One region of the Pseudarthrobacter cellobiosi genome, then DNA from elsewhere that is predicted to be linked to it. Evidence: riboswitches for the same ligand, from Rfam matches in the RefSeq annotation. Region 1 holds a riboswitch; each other region holds the start of a gene.

The links. Region 1 has a riboswitch for cyclic di-AMP ahead of NG701_RS01985 (M23 family metallopeptidase). Riboswitches for the same ligand answer to the same signal wherever they lie in the genome.
Region 2: another riboswitch for cyclic di-AMP. It lies ahead of NG701_RS10090 (aggregation-promoting factor C-terminal-like domain-containing protein); the one in region 1 lies ahead of NG701_RS01985 (M23 family metallopeptidase).
Region 3: another riboswitch for cyclic di-AMP. It lies ahead of NG701_RS03710 (glycoside hydrolase family 16 protein); the one in region 1 lies ahead of NG701_RS01985 (M23 family metallopeptidase).
Region 4: another riboswitch for cyclic di-AMP. It lies ahead of NG701_RS00765 (C40 family peptidase); the one in region 1 lies ahead of NG701_RS01985 (M23 family metallopeptidase).

What each region holds. Positions count from the first base shown of each region.
Region 1 is NZ_JAMXBK010000015.1:97,669-101,772, forward strand. It holds gene NG701_RS01980 (C40 family peptidase) at 105-779, opposite strand; cyclic di-AMP (ydaO/yuaA leader) riboswitch at 850-1,012, opposite strand; gene NG701_RS01985 (M23 family metallopeptidase) at 1,161-1,985, opposite strand; cyclic di-AMP (ydaO/yuaA leader) riboswitch at 1,989-2,207, opposite strand; gene NG701_RS01990 (iron-dependent transcriptional repressor DtxR) at 2,361-3,056, opposite strand; gene serC (phosphoserine transaminase) at 3,332-4,104, shown strand, end outside.
Region 2 is NZ_JAMXBK010000023.1:201,698-205,801, reverse strand. It holds gene NG701_RS10100 (response regulator transcription factor) at 1-576, shown strand, start outside; gene NG701_RS10095 (HAMP domain-containing sensor histidine kinase) at 584-2,092, shown strand; cyclic di-AMP (ydaO/yuaA leader) riboswitch at 2,237-2,389, shown strand; gene NG701_RS10090 (aggregation-promoting factor C-terminal-like domain-containing protein) at 2,395-3,117, shown strand; gene NG701_RS10085 (HAD-IA family hydrolase) at 3,191-3,871, opposite strand; partial or broken gene NG701_RS10080 (VOC family protein) at 3,917-4,104, opposite strand, start outside.
Region 3 is NZ_JAMXBK010000017.1:161,440-165,543, reverse strand. It holds gene NG701_RS03715 (glycosyltransferase) at 1-249, opposite strand, end outside; gene NG701_RS03710 (glycoside hydrolase family 16 protein) at 399-1,520, opposite strand; cyclic di-AMP (ydaO/yuaA leader) riboswitch at 1,524-1,687, opposite strand; gene NG701_RS03705 (NeuD/PglB/VioB family sugar acetyltransferase) at 1,822-2,457, opposite strand; gene NG701_RS03700 (DegT/DnrJ/EryC1/StrS family aminotransferase) at 2,454-3,617, opposite strand; gene NG701_RS03695 (LuxR C-terminal-related transcriptional regulator) at 3,817-4,104, opposite strand, start outside.
Region 4 is NZ_JAMXBK010000013.1:14,126-18,229, reverse strand. It holds gene NG701_RS00785 (DNA alkylation repair protein) at 1-365, opposite strand, end outside; gene NG701_RS00780 (TraR/DksA family transcriptional regulator) at 373-735, opposite strand; gene NG701_RS00775 (cupin domain-containing protein) at 878-1,258, shown strand; gene NG701_RS00770 (aggregation-promoting factor C-terminal-like domain-containing protein) at 1,283-2,575, opposite strand; cyclic di-AMP (ydaO/yuaA leader) riboswitch at 2,790-2,959, shown strand; gene NG701_RS00765 (C40 family peptidase) at 2,963-3,814, shown strand; gene NG701_RS00760 (protein adenylyltransferase SelO) at 3,884-4,104, opposite strand, start outside.

The sequences.
Region 1 (4,104 bases):
TTGGGGGTACGCCGGCACGCCCCGAACGGGGATTTAGCGAAGAGTTTCTCGTGAAGAAACGGTTCCGGCAGCACAGGGCTGCAGGAACTACTGGACTGCAGGAACTACGGGGCCATCGTGAAGAACGCGGAGGAGCCCGTGGATGCCACCGAGTGGAGCAGCGTGCCCTGTGACGGATTCAGTGCGCTGATCATCATGCCGTTGCCGACGTAAATGCCAACGTGGGCGCCGCCATTCTGCATGACCAGGTCACCGGAGGCCGGTGTGGCCGTGGGCCGCATGGCTGTCCAGGCATTGGTGCGGGGAATGCTGATGCCTGCCTGGGCGTAGACCCACTGCGTGAAGCCTGAGCAGTCCCAGCCATTGGGAGTGGTGCCGCCCCAGAGGTAGGGGTTGCCGATACCGGTGTAGGCAAGTGCTGCCAGACCCGAAGCGGCGGCGGAGGAGACAGTGTCAGCGAGCTTGGAGGCCGCAGCCTCGGTTGCGGCACCACCCTGAGTCCCGGTTTCGGAGGCCGTGGACTGCGCACGGACCGTCTCAACCTTCGGCGCCGGCGTCGTCTTGATGACGGGGCGTTCGAAGGAAACGGTAGCCGTGGGCGCGGCAGTTACGGCAAGTGCCGTCTGCGCGGAACCGGACTCGGTAGAGGCGGAAACGCCGGCGGTGGTGTCCGCGGCGTTGGCCGGAAGCCCCATGCTCAGGATCAGACCTGATGCAGCTGCGATAACAGCAGCCTGGCGACCTACGGTCCCGGCATTGGCACTGACGGCCTTGGACACGGAGCCCAAGGGGTTGGTGCGAACCGGTTGTGCGCGGTGACGCGCAGAAGTATGGCGTGAAGACACGAAGGTAGCCTCTCCCAATGCCTGCGAGGTGAGCTGTCGGATTCGGATGGGAGTCACCCGGCCGCGCTGCTTCACAGTGGAAGCTTTGCGACTTAACCCCAAGGCCTTCAGAATCGAAGACCAAAATTGGTTCCCCCGCCCCTGCCAGACGATGTCATGCGAACGGACCTTGAGCGGTGGCAGAGCTAGGCAATCCACTCAAGAACGTCAACTTCGGAAAAGTTGACGCGCTTTAGACGTTACAGGAGTTCCGAGCCAATGTCACATTCAGGTCACGGCACGTCGCCGCGATTCGAGAGTTCGCCATCACTTGGGTCAGAGCCAGCCGGTGGGGTCAACGACTTCGCCGTTGACCTGGACCTCGAAGTGGAGGTGGCAGCCCGTGGACGCGCCCGTGGTGCCACTGAGGGCAACCACGTCGCCGCGGCTGACCGTCTGGCCTACCTTGACGCTGGCGGAGGAGAGGTGGTTGTACGTGGTTTCAAGGCCGTTGCCGTGATCCACCACCACGCGGTTGCCGCCGCCGTACTGGTGCCAGCCGACGAACGTCACGGTGCCGCTGGCAGCAGCCAGGACGGAGGTTCCGCACTGTGCCACGAAGTCCTGGCCACGGTGGAAGTCTCCGGCGCCGCCGGTAATGGGGCTGACCCGGAATCCGAACGGAGAGACTGTAGCCAGCTGGGCCAGCGGCGAGCCGAGGCTTCCGGCAGAGGCCGCGCGGGTAATGGATCCCGCGGACTGTGCGCTCAGCAGCTGCTTCAGCTTGCCGTCGGGATCACCCTGGGTCACCACGGACGAGCGGCTGAAATCAATTTGGGCGGCGGCTTCGGCGGTAACTTCGGGCTGCGGAGCAGCGGAAACGGCCGACGCGGCCTGGCCGGGTGCCGGAGTGGCCATCACGGGGCCGGTTACGGGAACCGTCACGGTGAGAGCCAGGCCTGTTGCTGCCAAGGCGATGCCGGCCTTCTGGCCGAGGCCACTGGCAGCGGCGAAATCCGTCATCTGCCGGAAGGGACCCCGGCGGCGGCGCGCTTCCCGCTGTGGGTCGCGGGGCCTCTCCGCGGTGAAATCCTCGGCCACTCTGGGCGCCGAGGCGGGACCCACCGCACGGCGGCGGCCCCTGGAGTATTGCGTGGTCAAGAATGTTCCTCTCTGGATAGCCTGCGAAGTTAGCTGTCGGATTCGGGTCAGAGAGTTCAAAGACCCGGTCCGCCGTGACAAGCACTTGGCGCAGAGATATCCCGTGAGGATCCTTCGCTGGAAGAGGCTTGCTGCTGACGGACTTCACCCCAAGGCAGTCTTACGACTGCCGGTTGTGGTTCCCCCGCCTCTGCCAGTTGGTGACTGATGCACCTGATCCGCTGGCAGAGCTCGGCTCCGGATCAGGTAACGCTTTTGTATCGACGCTGAGTTCCAACTATAAGTGATTAACCTGGACAGTAACAATTCCGTTATCTTTGCGGAACCGGGGGTCACTGCGCTATGGGGCGGCCCCACAGGCGGACCGCCTTCCCGTCAACGGACGGAAACGAAGACGTGGGATGCCACTTCCGGGGGCAGCTCGAGCGCCCCTTCGATTCCCGGAACCCGCACGGAAATGTACTCCCCCACGCGCTCTAGGGACACCGAGGCACCGGGCCTGATCCCGCCTTCATCCAGCTGGACCAACAGCTCAGGTTCCACCTGGATGGGCTCAGCCAGCCGGCTGACTGTCACGTTCGACGCCGGCCCGTAGCCTTGCATCGCATCAAGGAGATTAATCACATCGGCGTCAGGGAGCGCGGGTGCCGGCCCGCCCAGGGCGGCCAGCCCTGGGATGGGGTTGCCGTACGGAGACTCGGTCGGGTGGTTGAGCAATTCGTAGATGCGCTGCTCTACGCGTTCGCTCATCACGTGCTCCCAGCGGCATGCTTCATCGTGGACATAGGCCCAGTCCAGGCCAATCACATCCGCCAGGAGCCGTTCCGCGAGCCTGTGCTTGCGCATCACTTCCGTAGCGCGTTTCCGCCCGGCTTCCGTGAGCTCCAGGTGACGGTCTCCGGAGACCACGACCAGTCCGTCGCGTTCCATCCGGCCGATGGTTTGGGACACCGTGGGTCCGGAATGCCGCAGCCGTTCGGCGATGCGTGCACGAAGAGCAACGATGTTCTCTTCTTCAAGCTCCAAAATGGTCCGAAGATACATCTCCGTAGTATCGATCAGATCCGTCATCCAGCTCAGCTCCTCGAGCGCAGTACCTTGCGTTGTCCCACCGTATCGCGTCCAGCAGCGGCGAGGTCCGGTAAAAAGCTTAGCCTATTTTGAATTTGTCTGGATAATCCCCGGGCGGGGACGAACGGTCTCATTGGCCGGACTATGACGGCGCCGGTTCCCGCCCAATCAAGGGGTTCAGGCAGAATATAGGAGGTCCTTATGCAGTCACCGCCGACTACCGGCCAACCCACCGCCCGGACGTGAGGCACGTCCATGCCGAAATTGGAGCCCCCGTGAGCGAAACCAGCATCACTATTCCTGCCGACCTCCTGCCAAAAGATGGACGGTTCGGCGCAGGACCCTCCAAGGTCAGGCCGGAGCAGCTCGAAGCGCTCTCAGCGGCGTCCAAGACCATCCTGGGCACCTCCCACCGCCAGGCTCCGGTCAAGAACCTCGTGGGCTCCGTCCGTGAAGGCCTCAGCCAGTTCTTCCGCGCCCCCGAAGGCTACGAAGTGGTCCTCGGCGTCGGCGGCTCCACCGCTTTCTGGGACGTCGCCAGCTTCGGCCTGGTGGAAAAGAAGGCCCAGCACCTGTCCTTCGGCGAGTTCGGCTCCAAGTTCGCCTCAGCCACCAACAAGGCCCCGTTCCTGGACGCCTCCTCCATCATCAAGTCCGAGCCCGGCGCCCGCCCGGTATCGGCCGCCGAGGCAGGCGTGGATGTCTACGCCTGGCCGCAGAACGAAACCTCCACCGGTGTCGCGGCTCCGGTCAAGCGCGTGGCGGGCGCCGACGCCGGTTCCCTGGTCCTGGTGGACGCCACCTCCGCAGCCGGCGGCCTGGACGTGGACGTCTCCGAGGCCGACGTCTATTACTTCGCCCCGCAGAAGAACTTCGCGTCCGACGGCGGCCTGTGGCTGGGCCTCTTCTCCCCCGCCGCGCTGGAACGCGCCGCCCAAATCAAGGCCAGCGGCCGCTGGATCCCGGACTTCCTGGACCTCCAGACCGCCATCGACAACTCCAGGCTGAACCAGACCTACAACACGCCGTCGCTCTCCACGCTGGTGAC
Region 2 (4,104 bases), on a different contig from region 1:
GAGGCCGTTAAGCTTGCCAAGGAGTTCCGCCCGGACGTTCTGGTGCTGGACGTAATGCTGCCAGGATTCGACGGCGTTGAGCTGCTGGGCAGGATCCGCGCCTTCGCGCCCGAGGTACCTGCGCTTTTCCTGACCGCCAAGGACGCCGTCCAGGACAGGATCGTGGGCCTGGCGGCCGGCGGGGACGACTACGTGACCAAGCCGTTCAGCATGGAAGAGGTCCTGCTGCGGCTGCACCGCCTGGTCCAGCGCTCCGGCGTTGCCGCGATGGACACTGCCGAACTTGTGGTGGGCGATCTTGTCCTCAACATCGACACCCGCGAAGTGACCCGAGCGGGCGACAACCTCCAGCTCACCGCCACCCAGTTCGAGCTGCTCCGGTACCTCATGGAGAACCCCAAACGCGTGATCAGCAAAGCCCAGATCCTGGACCGCGTCTGGAACTATGACTTCGGCGGCCAGGCCAACATCGTGGAGCTCTACATCTCCTACCTGCGCAAGAAAGTGGATGCAGTGCACCCGCCCATGATCCATACCGTGCGGGGTGCCGGCTACGTCATCAAGCCGGCTGAGTAGCAGCTCCATGTCCTCGCCGCGAGCCACCCCAGCACCAGCCCGGAGCTGGCTGAAACCGGACACCTGGCATCTGCGCACGCGCCTGATCCTGTTGGCCATGGCCCTGTTGGTGGCCATCTGCGGAGCCGTGGGGCTGTTCAGTTACGCCTCCATGGACTCGTTTCTCACCGGGCAGCTGGATGAACAGCTGAGCCAGGCCGCCAAACGCTCGAACGATCCGGGCCGCCCGCCCCTGGGCGGATTCAACGGCAGGCCGGACCCGCTTGACTCCCGCGGGCAAAGTGTCGGAACGCTGAATGCACGGATCCTGAACGGCCAGATCAACAGTGGCGGCTTCCTGGACTCGGACACCACGCGCCTGGCCCTCGACGCCGAAGACAAGCAAAACCTGCTGGCGCTGACGCAGAACGGCCTTCCCGTGAACCGCTCGCTGTCCAACGGGGATTACCGGATTGTGGCCGTGAAAACCGGCTACGGCGATGTCCTTGTCACGGGCCTTCCGCTCGCCGCCAAGGAGAGTACTCTGGCGTCGCTGGTGTGGACGTTTGTGTTTGTCTCCCTGGGCGGGCTGGTGCTGATCGGCCTTGCCGGAACGGTGCTCATCCGGCGCACCATGAAGCCGCTGGAGCAGCTTTCCGAGGTTGCCACCCGCGTCTCGCAGCTCCCCTTGGATGCCGGCGAGGTGGCACTCGCGGTGCGCGTCCCGCCGTCGAACTCCAACCCCGGGACCGAGGTGGGCAGCGTGGGGCACGCCCTCAACCTCATGTTGGACAACGTGGCCAACGCCCTGGAAGCCAGGCAGAAGAGCGAGACCAAGGTGCGGCAGTTCGTTGCCGACGCTTCCCATGAGCTGCGCACCCCGCTGACCGCCATCCGCGGGTACACCGAGCTGATGCGCATGACCGAGAGCTTCACGCCCGACGGCCGGAAGTCCCTGGCCCGGGTGCAGAGCCAGTCCGAACGCATGACCACCCTGGTGGAGGATCTGCTCCTGCTCGCCCGGCTCGATGAGGGCCAGCCCCTGAAGCTCAGCGAAGTTGACCTCACACAACTCGTCATCGAAACCGTCAGTGACGAGAAAGTCATCGCCCCGGACCACCGCTGGCGCCTTGAACTGCCCGACGAGCCGCTCGCCGTCACCGGAGATGCGTCCCAACTGCGTCAGATGCTGGTCAACCTGCTCTCCAATGCCCGCAAGCACACGGCGCCCGGGACCACCGTGGTCACAGCTCTCACCAAGTCTGCCAATGGCGGTGCAGCGGTGACGGTAACGGACGACGGCGGGGGCATCCCTGCGGAATTCGTTGACCACGTTTTCTCCCGGTTTGCCCGCGCAGACGCGGCCCGCAAGGGTACGGCTCCGGCCTCGGCCGCCGGGGCGTCCGAAGGCACTAGTGGCTTGGGCCTGTCCATTGTCCAGTCGATCATGGAGGCCCACGGCGGGAGCGTGGAAGTGACATCGCGGGCCGGACGGACCGAGTTCGCGTTACTCTTCCCTGCCAGCGCGCTGGCGTGACCCACTAACGCCCAAGCGCAGCAAGGCGACACACCGTCGTCGTGATTCCTGTTACCAAAATGTGACTTAAGCTTCCAACTCCTGTAGCGTCGATGACGTGTGGTTCCCGTTGGGCTGCATATCCGGATGACGCCAAGCTCTGCCGCTTCCCGGATTCCGTTTTCAGAGGCAGAGGCGGGGGACCCACCGTCCCGGGCACCAAGTGCCCTTTGGGGTTAAGCCAACACGTGATTGTGCCGTGTGGCCGGATGCCCTCATCCGAACCCGACAGCTAACTCCGCAGGTGTGAGAGGCGATCCATCATGTCTGAATTCAAGGTACAAACGCGCCCGCAGGGCGACACAAAGTCCCACAGCCACCGCAAGCAGACCCGCTTCGGTGCAGCTATGTCCCCAAAGGCCAAGGCGGCCCGCATTCCCTCCGTGGGCCAGCGCGTCGCGGTGTTCGCGACGGCGTGCGCCCTGCTGGTCGGCGTCAGTGCCGCAGCACACGCTTCCGAGTCTGCGTCGCTTGCGGCCAGCGCGGACCAGGCCGCCGAAGAAGCCAGCGCCCAGTCGAAGCTGAGCTTCGAGGCAGCCGAGATCCAGCCCCCGGCCTCCCCGGAAGCTGCGCCGGCCGAGATCAACGTCGCGCCCCAGGCCGCCGAACCGGCACCTGCCCCGGCCCCGGAGCCCGCTCCGGCTCCGGAACCTGCACCCGCGCCTGTTGTGGCCGTCAACGACCCCGCAGGAGCGCAGGCCTACGCTGCTGGCCAGCTGGCGACGTACGGCTGGTCCGCTGACCAGATGCAGTGCCTGCAGACGCTGTGGACCAAGGAATCCGAATGGACCACCACGGCCACCAACGCCAGCAGCGGCGCGTACGGCATCGTCCAGTCCTTGCCCGCTGAGAAGATGGCTAGCGCCGGCGCGGACTACGTCACCAACTACCGCACGCAGATCAACTGGGGCCTGAACTACATCCAGGAGCGCTACCAGTCACCGTGCGGCGCGCTGAACTTCCACCTGTCGCACAACTGGTACTAGGCCGACTCCCCCGCGGCGCGGCGCGGCGCTGGCCGCACGCCGCGCCGCAGATCACCAAGGTGTTCCGCCGGACTCAAAGCCGGAAAGAAATGAGCTGCCGTCCCGCGGCGTCCGTTTCCACGGAGGCGGTCACGGCACGGTAATCCGCGATATGCAGCACGCCTGCCGGCAACTCGCCCGCATTGGGCCCCACGGCCACCGTCCGGATGCCTGCGGCAACGCCTGCCGCGATTCCTGCGGGCGCATCCTCGAACACCACGGCGTCCTCCGGTTTCACGCCCACCAGACCGGCGGCCATCAGATAGCCTTCCGGGTGCGGCTTGCCCCGTGTGACCAGGTCCGCCGTCACGGCCGTGGCCGGCATGGCCAGCCCGGCAGCGTCCATGCGGATGTCCGCCAGGGTCCTGTCCGCTGAAGTCACCAGCGCCACTGCCCGGGCCGGGAGGCTGCGAAGCAGGTCGGCAGCCCCCGGCAACGCGACGATACCGGCAGTCCGCACCCTTTCCATCGCGCCGAGTTCCGCAGTGAGCGCCACGACGTCGGCGCCGGCCGGCGCGAACCGGCGTACGGTATCGGCAGCCTGGACGCCGTGCGAAGTGCGCAGGATTTCCGCAAAATCCAGGCCGTACCTGGCCGCGAATTCTCCCCAGACCTCCTCCACTACTGCCGTGGAGTCCACCAATGTGCCGTCCATATCGAAAAGGACGGCCCGGCAGGTCAGGGTTCGCGTGGCGGCAGGTGTGGGGCTGTTCATGCTGCCCATTTTGCCTTAGGCGTCACGACCCCAGGCATCACGCCCTTAGGCGTCACGACCCGGGATGCCATCGGGATCAGCGAAATAGACGAAGTGCCCCCAGTCCTGCACGTCAATGTCGCTGACCTCCACACCGTTACCCTTGAGGTGGTCGTGGGCAGCCTGGATGTCGCTGACCACCATCTGCAGGCTTGGGGCCGTACCCGGAGGGGCGTGATTGAGGCCCTCGCCAA
Region 3 (4,104 bases), on a different contig from region 1:
TCCGAGACCGGTCAGGCCAAAGACGGACAGGACGGTGGCCCAGGCGCGGCTGCGCGTGGGCATCACATGCACGGCGTTACAGCGCGACCTGATTTCGGCCGGCACGTCCACCGGTCCGGCGAAAGTCAGAAGCGTCACTGCCACTTCTCCGGGAAGGTTCCGCAGCACCTCGAACGGAATCATGGAACTGCCGTCCCCCAGCATGGGGTCCCGGTTGGGCACGCTTTCTGTGATGTACAGAAGCTTCATTGCAAGAGTTTACGGGAGTGGCGGAACGTTCCGCCGGTCCGGCACCGACAACTGCGGGTTTACACAGTAGTAAGTGAAGCAGACGATTAACAGAAAGCGGACGACGGCGGGAGGTCCCGCCGTCGTCCGCTCACCGTGGTGGTGGTGCCTTACTTCCAGGCGCGCACGTAATCAACCTGGACCTGCGACGCAGCTCCGTAGGCCGCCGGGCTGCTTCCCGACGCTCCGACGTTGAGGATGATGTACTGCGGTGCGTTGCCGTCGTCGGTGGAGTAGGACTTCACCTTGACGCCATCGAAGTAGACGTCCGCGGAGTTCGCCGTCCGGTGCAGGCCGAAGGTGTGGAAATTGTTGCCCCAGTCGCCGGGAACGGTCCCCTGGTTGTGGGCGCCGGATGTTGAGTGGTAGTTCACGGTCATCTTGCCGCTCAGGACCTCAGCGATGTCGTTCTCGCCGTTGGTGGGCCACGACTGGCCGTTTGTCCAGAACGCAGGCCAGTTGTAGAGGTTCGTTCCGTCGCCGGGGAACTTGATCCGGGCCTCGACGTAACCTGTCGTGAATTCGTAGCCGGTGGTGGCACCGCCCTTGGGGTTGGTTGAAACCAGCGCACCCGAGGTGGACGAATTGAGGGAAAGGACAAGGTTGCCGCCGCCGACGGAAACGTTGCTGGGGCTGGTGGTGACCTTGTTCATGGTGCCGCAGGTGGGGGAGAACCAGCAGTTGGACCATTTGGCCGTGTCCAGGGCCGTGCCGTTGAATTCGTCGGCAAAAGCCATCGTCCATGCGCCGGGGACACCTACAGGCATGGCGCCGGTTGTCCCGGTTGACGCAAGGGGTGCAGGGGCAGGGGCCGGTTCTGGTGCAGCCGTTGTCGTCGTTACCGGGGCGGGTGCGGGAGCAACCGCAGGCTCTTCAGGTGCCGGTGCCGGTGCAGGCGCAGGCGCCGTGGTCGGGTCGGGGGAGGGGTCAGTTGCCGGCAGCGGTGCCGGGGCGGGGTCGGTGTTGCGCTTCACCTGGCCCGGGGCCTGGTCACGCTTGGACGTGTCCGCGACGCGGCTCAATTCGGCGCTTAGGGGTGCCTGGTCGGAGACCTGGCCCAAGGAAACAACTCCCAGCAGGGCTACCAGGGCGGCCGCTGTCAGCGACATGTTGCGCTGGGTGTTGGCACGGTGGGCGGACTTCTTCAGCGCAGCCCGTGGCTGGGTGGGCGCGGCGGCTTCTTCGGAATACGGGCGCGCGTCAGTACGCGGCTGATCATGGGATGCAGACATGGGTGATTACCTCTCAACGCCTGCGGAGTTAGCTGTCGGATTCGGATGAGGCCATCCGGCCGCGCAATGCGGCTTCACCCCAAGGGCCGGCTTAAAGCCGTGGCCCGGACACTCTGGGTCCCCCGCCTCTGCCTAATAATGTCGTGGATTCCGGGCAGCGGCAGAGCTTGGCGTCTGCCCGGATTCGGGCCTGGAAGGTCGGCCCATTTGATCGACCGTACAGGACCGGACCTGATTAATCACAATCGGGTAACGGAAGTCACGACGGCGGAGTGGCCCCTTGCGCCGGGATTGTTCTGAGCTATTCCTGATCGATAGGGTGGGCTGGGACGCCAACCCATGTTTCGCCGTCGGGTACGTTGCTCAACACTGCCGCCCCCATGCCAACCGTCGCGTAGGACCCCACTGAAGTCCGTGCACGGACGCTGGAATTCAGTCCCAGATAGGCCGCCCGGCCGATCCGGACTCCGCCGCCCAGCGACACACCGGCGGCGAACGTCGCGAAGTCCGCCACGTCGTCGTCGTGCGTGAAAGTTACGGACGGCATGGCCACAACATGCGCCCCAAGCGTGACCGAAGCCGTCAGCGTCACATTCCGCAGCAGGATGCTGCCCCGGCCAATCCGGCAACCCTCGGGGCACTCCACGGTGGGGTCGATCGCCGTGGCGTACCGGGCATCGCGCACGCCCTGGGCCGCCAGCCGTTCCACTACGGCTTCCCGCGATCTTCCCGAGGCCAGGCATACCAGCACCAGTGCGTGCGTGAACTTGGAGGCGTCGTCAATGGTCCCCAGCACCGGCGCGCCGTCCACGGTGACGCCTGCCATTTCCTTGTCGTCGTCGAGCAGCCCGACGACGTCGTACTGCCCGCTGGCGCGGACCATGGTCAGGACCTCCCGGGCCAGCCCGCTTGCTGCGATCAGCACCAGTTCGCTCACCGGCGTACACCGGCGGCCGCCCGTACGCTGTTCATGACCCGGTTCAGGCCCACGTTGTCTAGGCCGTGGAAAATCGGGAGAACTAGGGTCCGGTCCGTCAGCCGTTCGGTGTTCTGGAGCCCTGCGTTGCCAGTATCGCGCCACCGGTAGGCAGGCTGCCGGTGAGCCGCCATGGCGCCGCGGCGCGCCGAAATTCCGGCATCGGCCAGGCGGGCCAGGAGCCCTTCGCGGTCAATGGCGAAATCCGGGAGTACTTCGACCCAAAAGGACTGGAAGTTGGCCGTCCCGTACGGTGGGTCGGCCACAAACCGCAGACCCGCCAGGCCGGAAAGCCCTGCCTCATACTTCGCGGCGATCTCCCGGCGGCGAGCCACTATCTCGCCCAGCCGGCCCAGCTGCACGATGCCGACGGCGGCCTGCAGATCCGTCATCTGGTAGTCGAAGCCGACCTCGACGTACACCTCCGGCGCGGCAATGCGGGATCCGCGACGGTCCGCCGCCGGCACGTTCAGGGAGTGGCCGCGGAGGCTCCGGGCGCGTGCCGCCCAGTCCGCCCGGTGGGTTGTCAGCATGCCGCCCTCGCCAGTGGTCAGCACATTGTCCTGGTGGAACGACCACACGGAAATGTCGGCCCCCGTGCCCACGGGCCTGCCCTTGTATTCCGAGCCAACGGCGCAGCCGGCGTCTTCGATCACAGTGATTTCGTGACGGTCGCACAGCTCGCGGACGGGGTCCAGGTCAACGGGCACGCCGGACTGGTCCACCACGATCACGGCCCGAGTGTCCAGGGTCAATGCCGCCCGGACCGTGGCCGCAGCCACAGTCCCGGTGGCGGGGTCCACGTCGCAGAAAACCGGCCGTGCCCCGACATACGTCACCGCATTCGCCGTGGCGATGAAGGCCAGCGACGGCACCACCACGTCATCGCCGGGACCGATGCCGGCCACTATCAGCGCCAAGTGCAGTGCGGTGGTTGCGCTGGAGGTCGCGACGGCGTGGGGCACCTCCTGCAGGGCGCTGAACTGCGCCTCGAACGCCTTCACTTTCGGCCCCTGCGTCAGTATGCCGGAGGCGAGGACCTCCGCCACTGCGCGGGTTTCGTCGTCGCCGAGCCAGGGTTCCATGACGTTGATGCGGGCCAGGACGGTTTCTGCTGTCACTTGGCACCGGCCTTTCTGGCGACCGTTCTCATGTCCGCGTCCTTCCTACTTTTCGCTGCGGGGTCTGTGCATTCCGTACTGCAAAATTAGCGGGATGCATGCCGTTCTGGCGGGGAAAGCAGGCGGTTGTGTGGGCACCGGAAGGGAAGAATGCGGGAATTGCGGGTACCTGCAGCGCCCTGTGCCCCCAGCCGGTGTCCTAGAGGATGGGAAGGACGAATTGTTCCTTGGCCTGCGTGGCTTCCTTGCCCGTTGCGAGGGCTGTCAGCTGGGCGCGTGATTCCACTCCGAGTTTCCGGTAAATCGAGGTGAGGCGCACTTCCACGGTCCGGACAGAGACATACAGGGTGGCCGCGATTTCCTTGTTCCGCATCCCGCGGGCCACCATGCGCACCAGCACACGTTCGTGGTCTGCAAGCATCAGGATCGCGGGGTTGCCGGGGGCACCTGCCGGTTCCACACGTTCGTCGAGCAGCAGCGAGTCGAC
Region 4 (4,104 bases), on a different contig from region 1:
ACCAGCTCTCCGGTCTGCGCGGTTCTGATGAAGCCCTCCAGCCGGGTCAGGTCAGAGTGACGGAGGAGGGCCACCCGGGACTGCAGCAACACAACGGCGGCGAGCCGCCTCTCATAGACCGGCCGCCTGCCGGGACCGGGCCGGCCCCAGAGGAGTGATGCCAAAGCGGTCACCTCATCGTGGCCAAGGTCCTTGAACTTCGTGCCAGCGTCGCGGACGGTGCCGCGTACGGCTCCCACCGACGATCCGTAGGACCCAAGTACCCCGCCCACCCGGGACTCCACGTCTTCCGCCCGGTACCAGGCGCCCTCATTCTGCAGGGTGGCGTCGATGAAGCCGGCAGCCTCCTGCACACGTTCGTTCACGGCGCAGTTACCGTCCCAGCCGGCCGGCAGCGGCGTGAAGTATGCAGAACGGCGTTGACGGGCGTGCTTCGAGGCGTCCCTCCGCGATGGGATCCCCGCACACGTCGCACGTACCGTAAGTGCCCGCCGCAATCCGCGCCAGGGCCGCGTCCACCTGTTCGAGGCCCGAACTGCTCTGCTGCAGGAGCGCCGATGCCTGCGACAGCTCGAATGCAATGGTGGATCCCTCGGGGTCGTGCTCGTCATCCACGTTGGAATCCTGGCGCGCAGCATTGGCCGAAGAGATGTCCGCGCGGAGGGCGGGAAGAAGCGCGAGTTTCCGGGCGCGCTCTTCCTCCAGCAGGACCCGGAACCGTTCAAAATCTGGCATGGGAAAAGCCTAGTGGTTTTGGGGGTCTCGACAAGCGCGGCCAGTCGGAGGATGCTGGCAATCGTAAGCGCCTCAGATGCCGTCTGGCAGCAAGGGACAGACAGCTGATGGACACAAACTCCACAGAGAAAGTCTGCGTGCCATGCCTACAAACATCGTCACCGAGTTGGCAGTCAAGTCCCACAACACACCGGATGAGAAGCGCCGGCCGGAGAAGACGGAAGTGGACGTCGTCAACCTGGGTGACTACACCGTTGGCCGGTTCACGTTCAATCCCGGCTGGCGCTGGTCGGACTGCATCAAGCCGGTGGTCCAGACCGAGTCCTGCCAGAACAACCATGTGGGATTCTGCGTTTCCGGAGCCCTCAATGTCGAGACCACCGATGGCAACCGGATCAACATCAGTGCCGGAGATTCCTACACCATTCCACCGGGGCATGACGCCTGGGTGGACGGTGAAGAAGCCTTCGTCGGCATTGAATTCCTCAGCGCCGCGGAATTCGCCAAAGCCCCAGGAACGTGACCCGGCTGCCGTCCCCCCGGCAGGTCAGTACCAGTTGTTGGCCACTGAATGGTTCCACGCGCCGCACGGTGACCCGTAGCGGTCCGCTATATACGACAGTCCCCAATTGACCTGGGTCCGGTAGCTCGTGAGCCAGTCGCTGCCCGCGCTGGCATACTTGCTGGCCGGCAGCGACTGGGCGATCCCGTATGCGCCCGAATAGGGGTTGGTCGCGGTGGTCAGCCAGTTGGACTCCTTGGTCCACAGCGACGCCAGGCACGGAAACTGGTCCTGGCCCCAGCCGTAGGCCGCCAGCTGCCCGGCCGCGTAGCTCTTGGCGCCGGCGGGGTCGTTGACAGCGCCGCCCGGCACGGAAGGCACGACGACGACGGGCGGCGGGGCCGGCGTCGGGCTCGGGACAGGAGCGGGGGCGGGTACTCCCGGTACGGCAGGCGGGGCCGGAGCCGGTTTCTGCGCAGCGGCCAGGGCAGCTGCCTTGGCTGCCGCCTCCGCCTGTTGGCGTGCCTGTTCCTGCGCCGCCGCCCGCTTGGCGGCCTGCGCCGTTTCGTACGCAGCCAACGCCACCTGGCCCTGCCGGAACTCACCCTCCACGGCAGCGGTGGTGCCCTTGAGGGAGGCCAACTGCGCGGTCAGTTCCTGGCCGTGCTCCTGCTGCTCCGCGATCTGCCGGGACATGGCCTGCTGGGCGGATTGGGCGGCATCGAGCTTGGTTCTGGCTTCGCCGGACAGGCGCTCGCGCTCGGCCCTGGCTGCCTGCTCCTGATCGGCCAGGGCGCGGGAAATGCGTTCGGCGGCTGCGGATTTGTTCACCAGGGCGGCAGTCTTATCGCTGACGATCTGGACGATATTCAGGCCTTGGATGCTGTTGTTCTGCACGGCGTCGAGGGCAACGAAGAAACCCATGTTTGTGCCACCGGTCTTATACGACTGCGCCGCAAGAGACCCGATTTCCTTCTTGTACTGTCCCAGTTCGGCCGCGGCGCGTGCGGTCTGGGCGGTCAGTGCATCCACAGTGGAAGTGGCGGCCTGAAGCGCCGCTTCGGCAAGGGCATACTCCGCGGCGGACGTCACGGCCGCATCGCCCAGCGCCTCCGCTTCGGTCTGGAGCCCGCCCAGCAGCCCATTGATCCTGGTGACCTCTGCCGCTTTGCCGGCCTCGCTTTGCTTGGCGTTCTGCACGTCCTGCCACGAGGGATAGCCGCCGGGCGGCGCGTCGTCGGCGGCATGTGAGGGAAGCTGCGCTACCGACCCCACCAGGGCGACCGCCAGCATGCCGGCGAGGGCGGGCAGCCGCATTTTTTGAACAATCCGGGACATAGTTGGTGAGCTTACCGGGCATATACGGATTACGGGGGTTGACCTGCAACATCGTTACCGGAGAGCCGGGAAACCGCACTGAAATGCGGGTGGATTCCACGCCTACATTCCGTTACCGGAATGTGACATTGCTGCCGAGCAGAAGTTATGGTCAAGCGGTAGCCCGGCTCAAGCCGGACCATTCCCGCCAGTATGCCGAGCCCTGCCGCTGACCGGGATCCAGTCGCTTTCCAGCTGGCAGGGACGGGGGAACCACGTTTCCACGGCTTTTCGAAGCCTTGGGGTTAAGTCGGTATCGCTCCCGTCCCGTGCGGCGGCGCCACCGGCCGGGTAACTCCGACCCGAACCCGACAGCTCACCCCGCAGGCATGGGAGAGGCGATCAACCGTGTCCAAGAATTCCGCTTCCGCACGCCATCGTGTGGTTCCTGCCCGCTCTACCGTCCCTGTCGGCCTGTCGTCCACGGCCAAAGCGCACGCACTGACGTTTGGTCGGCCGGCGCTGGTGGCTGTTGCTGCATCAGGCCTGCTGTTCAGCATCGGCGCCCCGGCGCAGGCCGGCGTCCACGGCCCTGGTGATGCCGGTACTGCCAACGCCCAGGCCCAAACAAGTGCAGCGGTGGCGGCCCCGGCCGCCACTGTTCAGGCCGCTGCTGCTCCGGCACCGGCCGTGGCCAACGTCCACACGGTCGTTTCAGGCGACACGCTGGGCCAGATTTCCGCCACCAACGGCGTCCCGCTCAACGACGTCCTTGCCGCCAATGGACTCTCACTGACCAGCGTCATCTACCCCGGCGACCAGATCCGGATCCCCGGTGCCGGCTACACCGCACCGGCTCCCGCGGCGAAGGTCGCGGCGGCCCCGGCCTCCCCCACCAACACCGGTATCCAGCTGGCCTCAACGTCCGCACCGGCGGCCCAGGCTCCGGCCAGCTCGCTCGGCGCGGCCATCCTGGCTTCCGCCAACTCCCAGCTTGGCGTCCAGCAGGACTGCACCGCCATGGTGGAGAAGGCGCTGCGCTCGGTGGGTAAGAGCGTTGGTGATCTGGCTCCCGGCCAGTTCTACCAGTACGGCTCAGTGGTGGGCACACCGGCACCAGGGGATCTGGTCATCACGGCCGGCCATGTGGGCGTCTACGCCGGCAACGGCCAGGTAGTCAGTGGCGGGGTGGACGGCTACAAAACCGAAGTGCACTCCATCAGCTGGCTCTCCGGAGTGTCCTTCGTCCGCGTAGCGTGATCCGACCATGCTCGACGGCGGCGGGCGGCACCCAGCCGCGCGCCGCCGTCGTCCATCCCTGGTGTTCGCTCAGGTCCCGCAGAAGGTCCGGTAGCTCCCGAAGTCTTCAGGGGCGGGGCCGGCGTAGCGTTCCAGCCCGGGGCGCTGCGTGTACGGATCGGCCAGGACGTCCATCAGGCGGTTGAAGGGGTCCAGGTCGCCTGCGCTAGCAGCGTCAAGGGCCTCTTCAACCAGGTGGTTCCTGGGGATGTAGACGGGGTTGACCCGCTCCATCAGGTCCGCGTCCGGCG